One region of the Oceanobacillus luteolus genome, then DNA from elsewhere that is predicted to be linked to it. Evidence: riboswitches for the same ligand, from Rfam matches in the RefSeq annotation. Region 1 holds a riboswitch; each other region holds the start of a gene.
What was found. Region 1 has a riboswitch for S-adenosylmethionine ahead of ACFSBH_RS18150 (hypothetical protein). Riboswitches for the same ligand answer to the same signal wherever they lie in the genome.

Region 1 (3,127 bases):
GAGGGGGAAGATGAAGTTTATTTCTCCTACTCTGATGCCCATGCATTCTATTTTTATGATCCTGCTGGTAATGTAGTAGAGTTTATCTCCAGACATTCTATCTCGGAAAGGGGAGAAGGGCCATTCTCTGTAGAAGATGTACTAAATATTAGTGAAATTGGCCTTACAGTTGAGGATGTTGTAACTGTTGGAAATAGATTGATTGAAATTGGTATCCATGAACGGGATGATAAACCAATCAGCATCACATCGCTTAACTTTATGGGAGAGAAATCTAAGGGGATTTTTATCATCCTCAATAAACCTGGAAGGCAATGGTTCTTCTCAGATAAAATATCTGCGGTTTACCCATTGGAGATTACCACTTCCAATCAGTATCGAATTTCTGTTGATTCCAATAAAGTAGATGTATATCGAAAGTAAAAGAGCGGATTAATCAGGTTTTATGCCTGATTGATCCGCTTTAGCAGTAAGTTTGAACAGACCAGCTTCTTTTGCTGTTTGAAATGCGATATAGACGAATGGCCCGAAAATCAACCCGAGTATGCCTCCGAATACATATCCAAAATACATCGATAAAACCGTTGGAAGGGCAGCTAACCCAATAGAGTCACCCAATACTTTCGGTTCAATGATCCGGCGCAGAACAAGTAATACAACCGTCAGCACGAGAAGCTGGATTCCTGTAAATGTATTTCCGAGAATCATTGCAAATATTCCCCATGGTACAAGGACCAAAGCTGGACCGACATAGAGCGGAATGATGTCGACCACCCAAATAACTATCGACATGATCAAGGCGGATCCAGGTGCGATAAATTTGAGGCTGATATAACATAAAATGAATACACCGACACTCAAAATGAACTGTGCTTTCCAGTACCCGAGAAACACTTCACCCATCCGCTTAGAAACGACTTGAAGCTTTTTGGATAGATCAGAGCTGAACCAACTCCAGAAGATTTTCTTCACTCTTGGTAATTCCAAGCTGAATAAAAAAAGAGCAATCAAGAAGAAAAGCGATACAAAAATCAAATTTGGAATCGCAGACACCATACTTTGTACAAAGGAGCCAATCCCAGTAATAATAGAGGTGGTGATACTTAAAGCAGTCTGCATGAAGTCAGAAGACAGAGCCTCCAATTCTTCAATGATCACATCCGCCATCGGTACTTCCTGGAGAAAGAGATAGAAGCTTTCAATATTTGTTTCGATGAATTTCTGTATTTCCACCGCATAGCTAGGAATCTGAAATGCCCAGCTGTAGAGAATATCAAATACAACGACGACAGTAAAATAAATCAACAGTCCGCTAAGAACTAAAAAGGAAAGAAAGGTGATGAGTACGGGTAATATTCGTTTTTGCCATTTAAATCGCTTCATCAGAAAACGGACAAATGGCTCAAAAATCAAAGCGAGTAAAAATGCCAGCAGAATCGGGGAGATTTGTGAGAAATAAAAATATGTAATAAGTATACCAATAACGATAAGTATTCCAATTATAATACGTTTTGCAATTACGTTCATTGTGCCCATCTAAATAGCAGCTCACCTTTCGAATTCAGATTGATAAATTCATATAAAAGTTATACTTATTATAACAGGTTAAGAGATGAAATTCGTGATTGAAATCATTTTATTTCGAATGAATCGTGTTATTCAAGAACTTTACAAACTGTGAATCTTGTGATAAAACATAATTACAACTTAATCAGTTATCAAGAGTGAATGAGAGAACTGGCTCGATGACTTCACAGCAACCTGCTCGAACAAGTAAGGTGCTCCACCCAGCAAAGCGAAACTGCTTTGGATGATAACAAGAGGAACGGAAAACTTTCGCCCTTTGTTGCACTCCGTATGCAGCAAAGGGCGTTCTTTTTGTTATCCTCCAGGAAAATTAAAGGAGGAATAGAATAAGATGAATACGAGTGGATGGATTAGAGGAATGATTGCCAAAAATTATGAGAGTGAAGACTTCCTGCTATTTGTTGGTGAGGGAATAGAGCGGCAACTTCTGGAATGGGACGGAAACTATGCGGTGAACATTATGAAATTGGCAGATTATCATTTTATCGTGAGATTAGAGGAAACATATTATGAAACTGTCATCTCTGAAAGACGAATTGCTGAACTGCAGGCGACCGGTCCATTTGCTTTGGATGCGGAAATTTGGAATGGATTGGTACAGGATGGATTGTCGATCGTCAAAGGGTATGGGAATTATTTGGAATATGTAGGGTTATGATCTGTACGGAAGAGGGGAGTCATTCACAATGACAAGGTTAAAAGCTGGGTATGGTCTTGACAATCAAGGATATATTATAAGTGATGTAAGTGTGGAGAAGATAAATCCTGTTTTCCTGCCTTGCATTAGGGATTCTGTTGAACGTCTTCGAGTGTTATTTCAATATCAGCTTCACAGTGTTTATGTGTACGGAAGTGTGCCCAGAGGAGATGCGGTAATTTCTAAATCGGACTTGGATGTCATCGCGATGTTTCATGGTGAACTAAGTTCGAGAGAGAAGTCTGTGTTAAAGGAGCTTGCTCAAGGGTTATCTGCCCAATATGAATCCTTGGTTCGTGATGTCGGAATAGCAGTTGCGAATTATCAAGATATCATGGATCCTAAGAATTATTATGAAAATGCCTTTATCAAGGAAATATCTGTTTGTGTATTCGGTGAAGACGTAGGGGAGCAATTTGGTCCGTATAAATTATCAGCTGAAATCGCAATTAGTTTTAACGGAGATATTGGTGACATGCTTGCTAGAACGCTGGAAAAGTTAAATAAGGCTTCTGAGAAAGAGTGGCATACAGTTGTGCAAAACTTTTCCCGTAAACTGATTCGAACCTATTATTCCATGGTGATGGTACGCTCGCAAATATGGACGACACGCCTTGCTGAACAGGCGGAAGTCTTTATAAAGTATTTCCCTGAGAAAACATCTGTTGTCAGGAGGCTACTGGAATGGGTGAATGAACCACCACAGGACCAGGAAACAGTCTATGAATTATTTGAAATGGAAGGAAACTGGGCTGCTCATAACTTTCATAAGGAAGTTATTATAAATTAGCAGGGTCCTCTTGGGTTAAGGGCCCGGATACAGGTTCTTATAGAATATTAGAG
Region 2 (3,127 bases), on a different contig from region 1:
GGCGCTTATCTTATCTTGTTCACCAACAAGATGAACGACTAAGTTTCCAATAATGCCATTTTTTAATTCCATAATATTTGCCGTTAAAATATTCGGTACAACACCAAATTTTTGACTGACATGGGCAAGCAATGGTTGACCCGTGTTTTCACCGATAAATGTAAGTCTTGTTACCGTACCTTCGAGCTTCAATTGATCAACAAGGGAAGTTGATAATTTACGCTGAGATATTGTATCCAAGAATTTCTTTGTCGTTGGTCGATCTGGATTAGTGAATAGGTCGATACTAGATCCCTGTTCAATGATTTCTCCTTTTTCTAGCACGTATACATAATCACAGATTTTCTGAATGACGCTCATCTCATGTGTAATAAGTAAAATGGTAATACCCAACTCTTTGTTGATTTTTAATAGCAGATCCAAAATTGAGTTGGTCGTTTCAGGATCCAGTGCACTCGTCGCTTCGTCACTTAGCAGGACGTCTGGTTCTTGTGATAATGCTCTTGCGATTGCGACCCGTTGTTTTTGTCCACCAGATAATTGAGAGGGGTAGCTATGATGTTTGTCGGATAGTTCGACGATCTTTAAATATTTTTCAACCCGTTTTTCGACTTCTTGCTTATCATATCCAAGAAGCTTTAATGGAATAGCGACATTATCATAAACGGTTGCCGTTTTCATGAGATTGAAGTGTTGGAATATCATACCAACTTTTTGTCGGGTTTGACGTAGGTTTTCTGGTGACAGGGTAGTGAGATCTGTTCCATTGATGAGCACTTTTCCGCTATCCGGCTTTTCCAGTAGATTGATAAGGCGGATTAAAGTACTTTTCCCCGCTCCACTGTAACCAATTACACCATGTATTTCTCCTTTTTTAACATGGAGGTTTACGTTATTTACAGCAGTTACATTCCCATTTTTTGAGGGAAAGACTTTCTTGACGTTTTCTAATTTAATCATTTTAAGTTCATTCCTTTCTGAAAAAGAATGCTGCTTCCGAGCAACATTCTTTTTCCTATCCTTACTTCTTGATTATTCATCCCAACTTGGAATGATAGAACCTTGAAATTCTTCTTCAATAAATGTTTTCACTTTATCTGATTGATAGGCTTGGACGAATTTTTCAACGGTCGGGTCGTCCTCATTTTCAGCCCTTACAACGATGTAGTTCACATAAGGAGAATTCGTTGACTCGAGTAAAATCGAATCTTCTTTCGGGCTGATGCCGGCTTCTAATGCAAAGTTCGTATTGATGGCGGCCACATCGACTTCACTGAGCTGCTTTGGAATTTGCGCAGCATCCAACTCGATGAATTCAAGGTTTTTGGGATTATCCACCACATCATGGATGGAAGCCGTTTCTGCTTTACCTTCTTCCAGTGTAATGACTCCAGCTTCTTCTAAAATGAATAATGCACGTCCTCCATTTGTCGGATCGTTAGGTAGACCAAATTTTGCACCATCCGGCAGGTCCTCGATACTCTCATAAGTTTCTGAGTAAATCCCCATCGGGTTTAAGATTGTTTTACCAACTGGTACTAAATCTGTGCCATGGTCTTCGTTAAACTGGTCGAGGAAAGGTCCATGCTGATAACTGTTCAAATCCAAATCACCTTCAGATAAAGCCGTATTTGGCAGGACATAGTCGGAGAATACTTTCAATTCAACTTCAAGCCCAAATTCTTCAGCAGCAACCTCTGCAGCAACTTCCGCAATCTCTTCCTGAGGACCAGAAGTAACACCAACAACAATATTTTTCTCATCTATCGCAGCATCGCCAGTCTCCTCCTCACCACAAGCAACTAGCAAACTAGCAAGTAAAAGTACAATGAATACAGAACCTAACTTTCTCATTTTATTTCCTCCTCTGATTTTCATTTGATGGTATAAAAACAGCCTCTCTTTCAACGAAAGAAAGAGAGGCTCATTATGTAGAATTCCCCTCTTATCTTCCAAAACATAACGTTTTGCTGGATGTAGCACCTTTTTTTATGGTTGCCATAAAAAGGTTGCCGAGCTTCATCGGGCCAGGTCCCTCAGCTTCTCTTGATAAGAGATTAAATTATTAGATTGTATTAATATAATCTACATTATTATTTCGTTTCAGTCAACTATATTTCTGATAATTTTCGTCTTTAATGAAAATATTCAACTTTTCAATTCGTTGAACGGCTTCTTTCAGGCGCTCTTCATCCACGAGCAGGCCAATACGGACATAGCCTTCTCCAAATGAACCAAAGCCTTTTCCTGCAGCAACCGCAACATCTGCTTTTTCCAATAGAAAATCGGCGAATTCCTCGCTCGTAAAGCCTTTTGGAACAGGAAGCCAAGCAAAGAAGGAGCCTTGTGGAGCTTCAACGTCCCATCCAATCCGCTTACATTCTGCAATCAACGCATTTCTGCGCCCTTCATAAAGCTGAACCAATTCATCGACACAAGTTTGATCTTCTGTAAGAGCGACCGCCGCCGCATGCTGTATAGCTGGGAACATACTGACAAACAAGTGATCCTGCAATAGATTGATAGCTTCAATCATTTCAGCGTTGCCGACTGCAAATCCGATACGCCAGCCTGCCATATTATACGTCTTCGATAAAGTATACAGTTCGATTCCCGTATCTTTTGCTCCGTCTGCCTCAAGGAAGCTCACCGGCTTCTTCCCATCGAAACCAATTGCTCCATAAGCAAAGTCATGCACAATTCCAATCCCATGTTCTTTACCCAACTTCACTGTTTCTTCAAAAAATTCCTTTGAAGCAGTCGCACCAGTCGGGTTGTTGGGGTAATTCAAATAAAGGAGTTTCGCTTCTTCCAATTGTTCCGGGCTAAGCTTATCATAATCCGGTAAAAATCCATTTTCACGAACTAATGGCATGACATCAAAGCGGACGTCTGCGAGTCCTACGCCAGATAAGTAGTCAGGATAACCAGGATCAGGCAGCAACATTAATTCCCCTTCATTCATTAGCGCAAGCGGCAATTCCACTAACCCGATTTTCGTTCCAAACAAAATCGCCACTTCTGTCTCCGGGTCAATATCCACATTGTATTCCCGTTTATAAAAATCCGCCGCAGCTTGTTTGAGTTCAGCTGTTCCGCGGAATGGAGAGTATTTATGTGTTTGTGG
Region 3 (3,127 bases), on a different contig from region 1:
TTGGAATTACAGATTTTGCACAAGACGAATTAGGAGATATTGTCTTCGTTGAATTGCCCGAAGTGGATGATGAAGTTCAAACAGACGATTCATTCGGAAGTGTCGAGTCAGTAAAAACTGTTTCTGAACTTTATGCACCGGTAAGTGGTAAAGTTGTAGAAGTGAACGAAGAACTGGAGGATAGTCCAGAACTCGTTAATGAATCTCCATACGAAAACGCATGGATGATCGTTGTTGAATTGGATGACGAAAGTGAGTGGGACAACCTGCTTACAGCAGATGAATATAAAGCTATTATTGAAGAGGATTAATTTTTTTATCGATAAAGCCTCTTCAACCTGTATGCTTTCTGATTAGGAATAAAGAGGGGGCCTAACTATGCGGTGAAGAGTATAGTTGACCTCCTCTTTTTCATATACTATAACAATCAGCAGATGACTCGATGGGATAAGGAGTGTCTTGAGATGATTGCACACGAAACCGAAAAAGTGATTATTGTGGAGGGGTTGTCGGATAAACGTAAAATTGAAGAAATTTTAAATGAAGATGTAACGATTATTTGTACGAACGGCACTTTAAGCATTAATCGGTTTGATGAGCTTTTGGATATGTATAATTTAGATGAAAATGATGTATATATTTTTGTTGATGAAGATAAATCAGGACTGAGGCTTAGAAAACAACTAGCTAAGGAACTGCCACATGCCGAGCATATTTATATCAGTAAAGATTATCGGGAAGTGGCTACCACCCCATATAAAATACTTGCTTCATTACTTGTGGCAAAACACTTTACAGTAAGACCGTTTTATTTGCAGTACAATTGACTGTAAGATAAGATATAAATTCAACTATCGTTTCACTTGGAGGGCTGATTATCCCTTCAAGTGAAGTGATGAATCTTTATATTAACAGGTGAAAATATGCAAAAAATCACATCAAAGCAATTAAATGATTCATATATTTTATTTATCTATTCAACATTCTGTGGGACATGCACGGTTGCACGAGCAATGTTAGAGAAAATTGAAGAAATCCATAACCAAACAATTTTTCTTGAAATGAACGCAAATTTCGAGGAGCCATTTTTGCATGAATACAAAATCGAAAGTGTTCCGTGTTTATTGATTGTAGAAAATAATGAAGTGAAAGAAAAAATTTATACCTTCTATTCAACCGGAAATATTTATCGGTATTTATATGAGTATCGCCCAGAAATGTTTAAATAAATCATTTTGTTGACAGTTTAAGACCCCTCATGCTATTATTCGTTTATACTAATTTAATAGTTTTACTCTTATCGCGAGCGGCGGAGGGACTGGCCCTATGAAACCGCGGCAACCTTCAAGGATTTGAAAGGTGCCAATTCCTGCAAATTTTTTTGATAGATGAGAGAACAAGAGATGATAATCAACTATGCGTCTTTCTGTTCTCCGAGCAGAAAGACGTTTTTAATTTATTGAGTAATTATGTTTATACTAAATAGATGTATTCCATTTTTAATAATGGGACGGTATTTAAGTGGTAAGCTGTATGGAAGGAGACAATCTATTGATTTCCATTAAGGGATTAAAGAAAGAATTTATTACAAAAGACCGGCAAATAACTGCCGTTGATCATGTGGATATAGACATCAATAATGGTGAGATTTTTGGAGTCATCGGTTATAGTGGTGCGGGAAAGAGTACCTTTATCCGTCTGATCAATCGACTAGAAGAACCGTCAGCGGGCACAATAACCATTGAAGATAATGAAATAACAAATCTTAATCAAAATGAACTTCGAATCGCCCGTCAGGATATCGGGATGATTTTTCAGCACTTTAACTTATTGTGGTCAAGGACCGTTGCAGAAAACATTGCATTTCCTCTTGAAATCGCAGGAGTAAGTAAAGAAAAGCGGAAAAAAAGGGTGCAGGAACTTATCGACCTCGTCGGGTTGACCGGACGTGAAAATGCTTATCCTTCCCAGTTAAGTGGTGGACAAAAACAACGGGTCGGTATTGCGAGGGCATTAGCGAATAAACCAAAACTCTTACTTTGTGATGAAGCTACATCTGCACTTGATCCGGAAACTACAAATTCTATTTTGGATTTACTTGTAGATATTAATGAGAAAATGGGACTGACCATTATATTAATTACCCATGAGATGCAAGTAATCCGAAAAATTTGTCATCGAGTTGCTGTAATGGAGAACGGGAAAATTGTCGAGCTTGGTGATGTTCTCGATGTATTCCTTCATCCACAACAGCCGATTACGAAAAAATTTGTTCATCAGGCAATGGGCAATGATGAGGATGAAAATATTTCAAGTATCATGGAAACAAATTCGGAGGGTACACTGCTCAAACTGCAATTCATTGGTGAATCAGCAAACCAAGCATTGATCAGCCAGATCGCTAAGCGATACGAGGTTGATATCAATATATTACAAGGTAAGATTACGAATACGAAAACAGGAAGTTACGGAACACTATTCGTTCAAGTGACAGGTAATGATTCGGAAATCGAAAGTGCCATTAAATATATTCAGAGTGAAACCTCCGTAGAAGTGGAGGTCATCTAAATGTTTGGTAACTTAAAAACAGATGAATTGATTACAGCAACTAATGAAACACTATATATGACAGGTATCGCATTGATCGGTACTCTGATTTTGGGAATTTTATTAGGATTATTATTGTTTTTGACGTCAAAAGATGGAATTTGGGAAAATAAATTCATTCATATAATAACCGCGGCAATTGTTAATATATTCCGTGCCATCCCATTCATTATTTTGATTTTATTACTTTTCCCTTTTACGAATTTCTTGATTGGAACGATTCGAGGGCCGAGCGCTGCATTGCCTGCTTTGATTATCGGTACGGCACCATTTTATGCTCGTCTTGTTGAGATAGCTTTTCGTGAAGTGGATAAGGGTGTAATTGAAGCCGCAAAATCAATCGGTGCAAAAACAAGGACCATTATTTTCAAGGTTATTATACCTGAGTCTTTACCGGCACTTGTGTCTGGACTAACTGTTACAGCGATAGCCTTGATTGGTTATACTGCAATGGCTGGTGTAATTGGAGCAGGCGGTCTTGGAGACTATGCTTATTTCTATGGTTTCCAACGTCGTGACT
Region 4 (3,127 bases), on a different contig from region 1:
ATGCATTTAGCTTCCTTATCCCGATTTTTGCTGGATTTATTGCAATGAGTATTGCCGACCGACCTGGTCTCATGCCTGGAATGGTAGCTGGTTTAATTGCCGTGAATAGTGATGCAGGTTTCCTCGGTGGTTTGGTTGGAGGCTTCCTTGCTGGTTATATTGTCGTTCTACTCAAGCAGCTTTTCCGCAATTTACCGAAATCATTGGAAGGTTTAAAACCGATTTTAATTTATCCTGTGATCGGCTTATTCTTTACTGGAATATTAATGTATTATATTTTTGGCCCAATTTTCTCAGGGATTAATTCAGCGATGATTAATTTCTTGCAAAATCTAGGAACAGGGAATGCGGTCATTCTTGGAGTGATACTTGGAGGAATGATGGCGATTGATATGGGTGGACCATTTAATAAAGCCGCTTACGCTTTCTCGATAGGAATTTTCACTGATACAGGTGATGGTAGTTTAATGGCGGCAGTAATGGCGGGCGGAATGGTGCCTCCACTTGCAATCGCGGTAGCCACTACCATGTTCAAACATAAATTTACAGAAGGCGAACGTAAATCCGGATTAACAAACTATGTTATGGGAATATCATTCATTACAGAAGGAGCCATCCCATTTGCAGCAGCTGATCCTATACGAGTCATTGCTTCGTCCATTATTGGAGCAGCAACTGCAGGAGGATTAACCCAGCTATGGAATACAGCCATCCCTGCACCACATGGTGGACTTTTCGTTATTCCACTTGCTGAAAATGCCTTGCTTTTCCTATTAGCTTTAGCTATTGGAACAATGGTTGCAGCAGTTGTACTTGGATTGTGGAAAAAAACAGTACGTTAACACATGTTAAAGATAACCCTCTGTGGGTTATCTTTTTTTATCCAGAAATTTCCTCGAATTAGTATTTTCGTCTCATCTTCCCTGAAAAGATTGACTTGAAAAAATTATGATGTTATTATGCATCTAACACAAAAATTTTTAGAACAATTGAATAATTATTTCTTATCCAGAGCGGCGGAGGGACTGGCCCGATGATGCCCGGCAACCTACTTAAAAATAGTAAGGTGCTAATTCCAGCAGGATTATATCCTGGAAGATAAGAAGAGCGTAATGATAAATCAACCCTCTTCTTAACGGAAGAGGGTTTTTATATTTTCATAAGTAGGAGGTTAGGAAACAGGATATATACCCTTTTTCAAGATAAGGGAAAAATGAATGTTAATCAGGAGGAAAAAAACTATGAAAAAACTAAAATATTTGATCATCAGTATGGTTGGATTAGTATTACTCATTTCTGGATGTTCCACTTCAGCCAGTACGGATGGTAAGCCAAAAAAAATCAAATTGGATTATGCGTACTACTCCCCTACTAGTCTAGTATTGAAAGAATTTGGATGGCTGGAAGAAGAATTGAAGGAAGATGGCATAGAAGTTGAATGGGTGTTAAGCCAAGGCAGTAATAAATCCTTGGAATTCCTGAACAGTAATAGTGTAGATTTCGGTTCTGCGGCAGGTGCGGCTACCTTAATGTCAAAAGCTAATGGCGCTCCAATCAAGACCGTCTATATCTTCTCCAAACCAGAATGGACTGCACTCGTCACAAATCAGAATTCAGGAATTGAATCGATTCAAGACTTAGAAGGAAAACGAGTTGCCGCTACACTGGGTACGGATCCATACATTTTCTTGCTTCGTGCTTTAAATGAATCCGGTATCTCAGCAGATGATGTTGAAATTGTAAACCTGCAACATGGAGATGGTGCTTCTGCCTTATCTTCCGGTTCTGTTGATGCCTGGGCGGGGCTTGACCCACATATGGCAAGACTGGAATTGGAATCCGATGCCGAACTGTTTTATCGCAATCCTGACTTCAATACGTATGGATTTTTAAGTGTAAGAGAGGAATTTGCTGAGCAATATCCCGACTATGTGGATAGAGTTATTGAGGTTTACGAGAAAGCTAGAGAATGGACCATTGACAATCCAGAAAAGGCTGCAGAAATCCTGGCAGAAGAAGCGAGCATCGAACTGGAAGTGGCAAAAACACAGATTGAACGGAATGATTTCTCCAATGCTATACCGAGTAAGCTGCATCATGAGGCGCTGATTGAAGCAGGCAATGTCTTACTTGGAGAAGTAATCGATGAAACAACAGATATTGAGGAAGTAACTTCCGAACTCATTGATTCGTCGTTTGCGGAAGAATCAATCAAGTCTGAATAAGGTGGAGGGAACAAGATGAAATACAAAGGGGAATTAACAACATCAGTACCTTTAAAGAAACATATCGAAAAGAATAAAGCTACTGGGAAACTTAATGGATTTTCAGGGTCTGGAAGAACAGTAATTTTAGGCAGTATTATTCCGGTAACCCTCTTAATAATATGGGAGGGTTTAAGTAGATTAGAAGTATTACCTGCCTACCAGCTTCCCGCACCGACCGTTATTTTCAACACCATCCTGACGATGGCGCAGGATGGAACGTTATGGTCGCATATCGGGATAACGACTATCCGTGTATTTCAAGGATTTATATTAGGTACCATCGTTGCAATCATCCTAGGATCGTTAGTCGGATTTTATAAAAAAGCGGAGCAACTGTTAGACCCGATGCTACAAGCCTTCCGCTCCATCCCTTCCCTCGCTTGGGTACCTTTATTCATCCTATGGATGGGAATTGGCGAACCTTCGAAGGTGACGATGATTGCAGTCGGTGTGTTTTTCCCGGTGTATTTAAATATCGTGAGCGGGATAAGCGGCGTGGACCGAAAATTAATCGAAGTCGGCAAAATGTATGGTTTAAACAACTTCCAACTCATCAAAAGAATCATCTTACCTGCTGCATTGCCTTCCTTTATTGTCGGACTCCGCAGCGGTCTTGGCTTAGGGTGGATGTTTGTTGTCGCAGCGGAACTAATGGGTGCAAGTCAAGGGTTAGGGTATTTACTCGTACTTGGACAAAATACACTTTCACCCGAGACAATTATCGCAAGTATTATTTTATTTGCAGTGATTGGTAAATTATCGGATTGGATTTTAAAACTGATTCAAGACAGATCTTTGCATTGGCAGGATAGTCTGGAACGATCGTAAACATAGGGGGTAATCAAATGAGCCTTGAATTA

Region 2: it holds a riboswitch for S-adenosylmethionine, as region 1 does, so the genes downstream of both, ACFSBH_RS11090 (MetQ/NlpA family ABC transporter substrate-binding protein) here and ACFSBH_RS18150 (hypothetical protein) in region 1, are expected to answer to the same signal.
Region 3: it holds a riboswitch for S-adenosylmethionine, as region 1 does, so the genes downstream of both, ACFSBH_RS13070 (methionine ABC transporter ATP-binding protein) here and ACFSBH_RS18150 (hypothetical protein) in region 1, are expected to answer to the same signal.
Region 4: it holds a riboswitch for S-adenosylmethionine, as region 1 does, so the genes downstream of both, ACFSBH_RS19160 (aliphatic sulfonate ABC transporter substrate-binding protein) here and ACFSBH_RS18150 (hypothetical protein) in region 1, are expected to answer to the same signal.

What each region holds. Positions count from the first base shown of each region.
Region 1 covers NZ_JBHUDE010000159.1:25,598-28,724, forward strand. Annotated here, with positions in the region: gene ACFSBH_RS18140 (VOC family protein) at 1-423, shown strand, start outside; gene ytvI (sporulation integral membrane protein YtvI) at 433-1,527, opposite strand; SAM riboswitch class I at 1,713-1,820, shown strand; gene ACFSBH_RS18150 (hypothetical protein) at 1,919-2,245, shown strand; gene ACFSBH_RS18155 (nucleotidyltransferase domain-containing protein) at 2,274-3,074, shown strand; gene ACFSBH_RS18160 (DUF779 domain-containing protein) at 3,122-3,127, opposite strand, start outside.
Region 2 covers NZ_JBHUDE010000048.1:14,656-17,782, forward strand. Annotated here, with positions in the region: gene ACFSBH_RS11085 (methionine ABC transporter ATP-binding protein) at 1-960, opposite strand, end outside; gene ACFSBH_RS11090 (MetQ/NlpA family ABC transporter substrate-binding protein) at 1,033-1,854, opposite strand; SAM riboswitch class I at 1,943-2,056, opposite strand; gene ACFSBH_RS11095 (pyridoxal phosphate-dependent aminotransferase) at 2,108-3,127, opposite strand, start outside.
Region 3 covers NZ_JBHUDE010000114.1:4,049-7,175, reverse strand. Annotated here, with positions in the region: gene gcvH (glycine cleavage system protein GcvH) at 1-311, shown strand, start outside; gene ACFSBH_RS13080 (toprim domain-containing protein) at 465-827, shown strand; gene ACFSBH_RS13075 (thioredoxin family protein) at 900-1,229, shown strand; SAM riboswitch class I at 1,295-1,395, shown strand; gene ACFSBH_RS13070 (methionine ABC transporter ATP-binding protein) at 1,552-2,568, shown strand; gene ACFSBH_RS13065 (methionine ABC transporter permease) at 2,569-3,127, shown strand, end outside.
Region 4 covers NZ_JBHUDE010000162.1:40,530-43,656, forward strand. Annotated here, with positions in the region: gene ACFSBH_RS19155 (PTS fructose transporter subunit IIABC) at 1-842, shown strand, start outside; SAM riboswitch class I at 1,002-1,105, shown strand; gene ACFSBH_RS19160 (aliphatic sulfonate ABC transporter substrate-binding protein) at 1,242-2,225, shown strand; gene ACFSBH_RS19165 (ABC transporter permease) at 2,241-3,095, shown strand; gene ACFSBH_RS19170 (ABC transporter ATP-binding protein) at 3,113-3,127, shown strand, end outside.